Regions from separate parts of the Stenotrophomonas sp. GQ19 genome, predicted to be linked through region 2. Evidence: riboswitches for the same ligand, from Rfam matches in the RefSeq annotation. Region 2 holds a riboswitch; the other holds the start of a gene.

Region 1 (3,394 bases), on a different contig from region 2:
AGCGGTGGTAGGCGCGGATCGCCAGCAGGCCGGCGTATTCGCCCTGCGCGCCCGAGTTGGGCTGCAGGCTCACCGCGTCGTAGCCGGTGCATTCCACCAGCATCGCTTCCAGGCTCTCGATCAGTTCCTTGTAGCCGGTGGCCTGGTCGGCCGGGGCCAGCGGGTGGATATTGGCGAACTCCGCCCAGGTCACCGGAATCATCTCGGCGGTGGCGTTGAGCTTCATGGTGCAGCTGCCCAGCGGGATCATGGTGCGATCCATGGCCAGGTCCTTGTCCGCCAGCGAGCGCAGGTAACGCAGCAGTTCGTGCTCGCTGTGGTGGGTGTTGAACACCGGGTGGGTCAGGAACGCGCTGGTGCGCACCAGGCCGGCCGGCAGCGCGTCGGCGGTGCTGGCGTCCAGCGCATCCACATCCACCTTGGCGCCGAACAGCTGGCCCAGGGCCACGATGTCGTCGCGGGTGGTGGTTTCATCCAGGCTGATGCCGACCGCTTCGCTGTCGATCGCGCGCAGGTTGATGCGCGCCGCCGCGGCCTTGGCGTGGATCGCCTTGGCGTCGATGTCCTTGACGTGCAGGGTGTCGAAGAAGTGCTCGCCCACGTTGACGCCGGCAGCGCGCAGCGCATTGGCCAGGATCGCGGCCAGGCGGTGGGTGCGGCGGGCGATCCGGGTCAGGCCGTCCGGGCCATGGTACACCGCGTACATCGAGGCCATCACCGCCAGCAGCACTTGGGCGGTGCAGATGTTGGAGGTGGCCTTCTCGCGGCGGATGTGCTGCTCGCGGGTCTGCAGGGTGAGGCGGTAGGCCGCGTTGCCCTGGGCGTCGACCGACACGCCGATCAGGCGGCCCGGCATCGAGCGCTTGTAGGCGTCGCGGCAGGCCATGAACGCGGCATGCGGGCCGCCGAAACCGAACGGCACGCCGAAACGCTGCGAGTTGCCGACCACGATGTCCGCGCCCCATTCGCCGGGCGCGGCGATCAGGGTCAGCGCCAGCAGGTCGGTGGCCACGGCAACCAGGCCGCCGCGCGCGTGCACGGCATCGGCCAGCGCCTTGTAGTCACCCACATGGCCGAAGGTGTCCGGGTACTGCAGCAGCACGCCGTAGGCTTCGGCTTCCATGGCTTCTGCCGGGGTGCCCACGCGCAGCACGATGCCCATCGGCTCGGCGCGCGTGCGCAGCAGTTCCAGCGTCTGCGGGTGCACCGCGTCGTGCACGAAGAAGGTGTCGGACTTGCTCTTGGCCGAACGCTTGGCCAGGGTCATCGCTTCGGCCGCGGCGGTGGCTTCGTCCAGCAGCGAGGCGTTGGCGATTTCCATGCCGGTCAGGTCGGCGCACAGGGTCTGGAAGTTGATCAGCGCTTCCATGCGGCCCTGCGAGATCTCGGCCTGGTACGGAGTGTAGGCGGTGTACCACGCCGGGTTTTCCAGCACGTTGCGCAGGATCACGTTCGGGGTGAGCGTGCCGTAGTAGCCCTGGCCGATGAAGGTGCGGAACACCTGGTTCTTGTCGGCGATGGCGCGGATCTTGGCCAGCGCCTGCACTTCGGTCAGCGACTCGGGCAACGCCAGCGCCGCCGGCGACTTGATCCCGGCGGGCACGATCGCATCGGTGAGCGCGTCCAGCGAGGCGTGGCCGACCACGTCGAGCATCTGCGCGATTTCGGCGTCGTTGGGGCCAATGTGGCGTTCGACGAACGCGTGGCTGTGTTCAAGCTCGCGCAGGGAAGGGGTGTTCTGGGACATGGCTGGCATCTCGAAGAGTGGGCACGCACGTTCGGAAGTCTGCCGGGTCGGGGTGCATCGCAGACGCGCGCGAACCGCCGGACCTTGCGGTCTTCCTGGGTGCCCCTCTGTCCTTTTGCCTGAGAGTTTAAAAGCGCGCATCTGCGTGCTTCGTGCCCCTTCGGCGCCGGCACTGGCCGGTCTCTCCAGAGTTTTGATGCGGGTGGTATCGGGCCTGAGCGATTACGGGCGTTGCGCCTTCGGCAGCGGGTGCTTCAAAACAAAGCGCCGCTTCTCCCACCATGTAGCCCGGCGATTATAGCCCAGCGGCCTTGCCGACTGCGGCCCCACCCGGGATGAATGGGGGCCTCCAGACGCCTCCGAATGGCACCCGTTGGCATGGTGCGGGGGCCGGCAAAGGCCTATCATGGCCGGATCCTCGTATTCATCTGGCGCCGCCCGTTCCGGGCTGGCGCCCGCCGTGCATTCGCGCATGGCCCAGACGGAAGACCGCATGACGCCCGCCTCGCCCTCGACCCGCCGCCTGGCCCTGCTGCTTGCAGGCCTGGCGATGTTCGGTCCGTTCTCGATCGACACCATTTTCCCGGCCTTCCTGCTGCTGGGGGAGCGCATGCAGGTGGACCAGGTCGCGGTGCAGCAGACCATCAGCGTGTACCTGCTGTTCTACGGCCTGATGAGCCTGGCGCACGGCCCGCTGTCCGATGCGTTCGGGCGCAAGCGGGTGATCATCGGCGGGCTGGTGCTGTTCATCGGCGCCTCGATCGGCTGCGCGCTGTCACGTGACATGACCACGCTGCTGGTGTTCCGCGCGCTGCAGGGCGTCACCGCCGGGGTCGGGGTGATCGTCGGCCGCGCCGTGATCCGCGACCTGTACCACGGGGCCGACGCGCAGCGCCTGATGAGCCAGGTGTCGATGATCTTCGGCGTGGCCCCGGCGATCGCGCCGATCATCGGCGGCTGGATCCTGCTGGGCGGGGGCGACTGGCCGCTGATTTTCTGGTTCCTGGTGCTGTTCGGGGTGGTGCTGCTGCTGGCCACCGGCAAGTGGCTGCCTGAAACCCACCCGGTGGAGGCGCGCACGCCGTTGTCGATGCGCGAACTGCTGCGCAGCTACCTGCGCATGGGCTCCAACCCACGCCTGTTGCGGCTGGCGGCGGCCGGCGCGTTCAACTTCTCCGGCATCTTCCTGTACATCGCCTCGGCACCGGTGTTTGTCATGCAGCACCTCAAGCTGGGCGAGGGCGGCTTTGCGTGGCTGTTCATCCCCACCATCGGCGGCATGACGATGGGCTCGTTCCTGTCCGGGCGCATGGCCGGGCGCCTGACCGCGCAGCGCCAGATCGGCATCGGCTTCGGCCTGTGCGCGGTGTCGGCGGTGCTCAACCTGGGCTATGTGCTGGCCGTGCCGCAGATCATGCTGCCGTGGGCGGTGCTGCCGATCTTCCTGGGGGGCGTGGGCATGGCGCTGATCTTCCCGATCCTGGCGTTGGCGGTGCTGGACATGTACCCGCACCAGCGCGGGCTGGCGTCGTCGATGCAGATGTTCATCCAGCTGATGATCAACACCGTGGTGGCCGGCGTGGTCTCGCCGCTGCTCAGTGCCAAGCCGCTGCATCTTGCGCTGGGCTATGCGGGCTTCTTCGCCGT
Region 2 (3,394 bases):
CGCAGGCCGTCGATGCCTTCCACCACCACCCGCTCGCCGGCCTTGAGGCCTTCGCGCACCGAGACGCGCTCACCATCGGCCGGGCCCAGCACCACGTTGCGCAGGTGCGAGGTGTTGTCCGGCGCGATCACGTACACATAGCTGCCCTTGCTGCCGAACTGCACGGCGGCGTTGGGAATCACCACCGCATCGGCACTGCTCACCTGCAGGCGGATGTTGACGAACTGGTTGGGGAACAGCGCCTCGTCGGCATTGGCGAACTGCGCGCGCAGCTTCAGCGTGCCGGTGGCGGTGTCGATGCGGTTGTCCAGGCTGGACAGCACGCCGCTGCCGAGCGCTTGGCGCTCTTCGCGATCCCATGCTTCCACCGTGAGGTCGGGCGTGGCGCGCACGGCCGCCACCACCGCTGGCAGGTCCGGCTCGGGCACGGTGAAGAGCACGCTGATCGGCGTGGTCTGGGTGATGGTGGCCAGTGGTTCGGTATCGCCGCTGCGCACCAGGTTGCCCACGTCCACGTTGCGCAGGCCCATGCGCCCGGCCACCGGCGCGGTGATGCGGGTGTACTGCAGCTGCAGGCGTGCTTCATCCACCGCAGCCTGGTCGGTCTGGCGCCGGCCCTGCAGCTGGCGCACCTTGCTCTGCTGGTCGCTCAGGTCCTGGGCCGACACGAAGTGCTTGGCCTGCAGTTCGCTGTAGCGCGTGAGCTGGGTCTGCGCGTTGTCCAGTTCGGCCAGGTTCTGCTGCTGGGTGCCCAGCGCACGCGCCAACGCCACCTGGTAGGGGCGCGGATCGATCTCGGCGATCAGGTCGCCGGCCTTGACGTGTTCACCCTCGCGGAACGACAGCCGCAGCAGTTCGCCCTCCACGCGGCTGCGCAGGCTCACGGTATGCAACGGCGTCACCGTGCCCAGCGCCTTCAGGCGCACCACCAGGTCTTCGCGCACCACCGTGGCCACGCGCACCGGCGTGGCGGTGCTCGCGGGTGCGGCTTCGGCGGCCGGCGCGGGCGACAACACGCGCCAGGCGATCACGGCGGCGGCCAGCACGGCCACGACCAACAGCGGTTTGAACAGACGACGGGAACGCGAGGGGAGCGGGGCAGACATGGGGCATCCTGCGCGTGCGCCACACGGCGAACGCGTCCATGGTTTACCGGCCCGTGGGGGCAGGCGAGGCGAAGTGGGGTTGTCTGGCGGGGCCGCTGGTCGAATGCCGCAGCGTGGCTGGATACCGACCCGGGAGGGGCGGGGGCGTCATGGTACCGCGTGTGGGTGCCTGCACTCACATGCCCTTGGTCATGGGGCGGGGACGGTTGGGTGCTACCGGTGCATTGAACGTGTGTCAGGCCACCCGACCAACGGTCGGGTGCTACCGGTGCATTGAACGTTCCGTTCAATGCACCTCGTCGCGGTAGACGAACTTGGGCATTTCCCATTTGAAGTGGATCGCCAGCAGGCGCAGCAGGAAGCCGCCGCCCAGGCACCACAGCGTGGCCGCGTTGATCGACATGCCCAGCTCCAGCAGGCCCAGGTAGGCCGCGCCGGTGAACAGGGTGATCACCGCATACAGTTCCTTCTGGAAGATCAGCGGGACCTCGTTGCACAGCACGTCGCGCAGCACGCCGCCGAAGGCACCGGTCAACATGCCCGAGATCAGCACGATCGGCGCGGCGTGGCCGGCATCGCGCGCCACCGCGCAGCCGATCAGGGTGAAGCAGATCAGCCCCAGTCCATCCAGCACCAGGAAGGTGCGGCGGAAGTGGTGCATCCAGCGCGCCACCCAGGTGGCGATCAACGCCGCGCAGATGGTGAAGCCCAGGTACTCCGGATGCTTCACCCAGCCCAGCGGGTAGTGGCCCAGCACGATGTCGCGCAGCGAACCACCGCCGAGTGCGGTGACGCAGGCGATGATGACCACGCCGAACAGGTCCATGCGCCGCCGTCCGGCGGACAGCGCGCCGGTCATGGCTTCGGCGGAAATGGCGATGAGGTAGATCAGTGAGAGCAGCATGGGGGAGGCTCCGGGCACGTCAGGCGGGGACGGAAGCACGCACATCGCACGCCAGCGCGGGGCACTGTCGTGAGGGTGGGATTCCGTTGCCGCTCCCGCTGTCCTTTTGCCTGAGAGTTCGGTGGCCAAGGCCACGTGCCCCTTCGGCGGGTCATTGAAGACCTCTCTCCAGATCGGCGTGCTGGATGCATGGTTGGTGGCGTTCCGAGCCACCGGCCTGAGCGATTATGGGAGCCTGCGCCTTCGGCGGGTGCCAGCGTGGCACCTCTCTCCTGCATCCGGGGCGGATTCTAGCAGCCGCCGGGCGCTCTCCGGTGGATAATCCCGGTATGCCCGCTGAACCCGCCCCCTGGTACGTGTACCTGCTGGAATGCCGCAACGGCAGTTACTACGCCGGCATCAGCAACGACGTGGACGCCCGCTTCCAGGCCCATCTGGCCGGCAAGGGCGCCAAGTACACCCGCGCCCACCCGCCGGTGAAGCTGCTGGCCATGCGCGCCTACCCGGACCGCGCGACCGCCTCCAAAGCCGAATGGCAGCTCAAGCGCCAGCCGCGGGCGCGCAAGCTGGCGTGGCTGCAGGCCACCCCGTAGCGCCGGGCTCCACCCGGCTGCGCGTGACGCTGGCTCGCCGTCACGGCGTAGGCCACAATCCGCCGACCACCTGGCTGGACGGTCTTCGCACGGGTGAGCCGATGAGCGACGAGGCGGCCGCCTTCATGTACATGCAGCTGGGCCTGACCGAATTGGAGCTGTTCGGCGAGGAATGAGCTGCGCCACCTACCCGAGGGAAACCCTGCGATGACCCCGCTTGCCCTGTTGCTCGCCCTTGCCGGCGCTACTACACCTGCCGCCCCCGCCATCGATCCCGCCACGCGTGCCGCGATCGAAACCACCTGCCTGGACTACGTGGACGGCCAGCTCGAGGGCGACCCGGCCCGCGTGGCGCGTTCGCTGCACCCGGACCTGGCCAAGCGCGCGATCCTGGGTGACACGCCGGATGAGCGCCTCGGCCTGCGCCGGATGTCGAAGGAAGAACTGGTGGAGCTCACCCGGCAGGGCGCGTTGAAAACCCCGAAGGACCAGTGGAACCGCAGCTGCACGCTGCTCGACGTTACCGGCAACGCCGCCTCGGTGCGGTTGGAAACACCGTGGTTCGTGGACTATTTCCACATGGGCCGGTTCGGCGAGCGCTGGGTCATCGTCAATGCGCTGTGGTACAGCAAGCCGAAGGGGGCGTGACACATGAGCACCTCCGCCAAGGCGTGGACGTCACTGCTGCTGTTGGCTGTTCTGGTGGGTGCGCTACCGGGTGTGCTCTACCTGCTGGGCTTGGCCAGCATTCAGGCGATGCCGCTGCCGGCAGCAGTGCCGAAAAGTCCCCA

What was found. A riboswitch is a leader RNA that binds a small molecule or an ion and turns the genes downstream of it on or off. The one in region 2 is predicted to bind glycine.
Region 1: another riboswitch for glycine. It lies ahead of gcvP (aminomethyl-transferring glycine dehydrogenase); the one in region 2 lies ahead of AC6CHL_RS15155 (trimeric intracellular cation channel family protein).

What each region holds. Positions count from the first base shown of each region.
Region 1 covers NZ_JCAXES010000002.1:114,810-118,203, reverse strand. The annotation lists gene gcvP (aminomethyl-transferring glycine dehydrogenase) at 1-1,756, opposite strand, end outside; glycine riboswitch at 1,845-1,946, opposite strand; gene AC6CHL_RS04680 (multidrug effflux MFS transporter) at 2,241-3,394, shown strand, end outside.
Region 2 covers NZ_JCAXES010000008.1:107,294-110,687, forward strand. The annotation lists gene AC6CHL_RS15150 (MdtA/MuxA family multidrug efflux RND transporter periplasmic adaptor subunit) at 1-1,106, opposite strand, end outside; gene AC6CHL_RS15155 (trimeric intracellular cation channel family protein) at 1,393-2,010, opposite strand; glycine riboswitch at 2,101-2,192, opposite strand; glycine riboswitch at 2,201-2,295, opposite strand; gene AC6CHL_RS15160 (GIY-YIG nuclease family protein) at 2,340-2,603, shown strand; gene AC6CHL_RS15165 (hypothetical protein) at 2,627-2,779, shown strand; gene AC6CHL_RS15170 (nuclear transport factor 2 family protein) at 2,811-3,251, shown strand; gene AC6CHL_RS15175 (hypothetical protein) at 3,255-3,394, shown strand, end outside.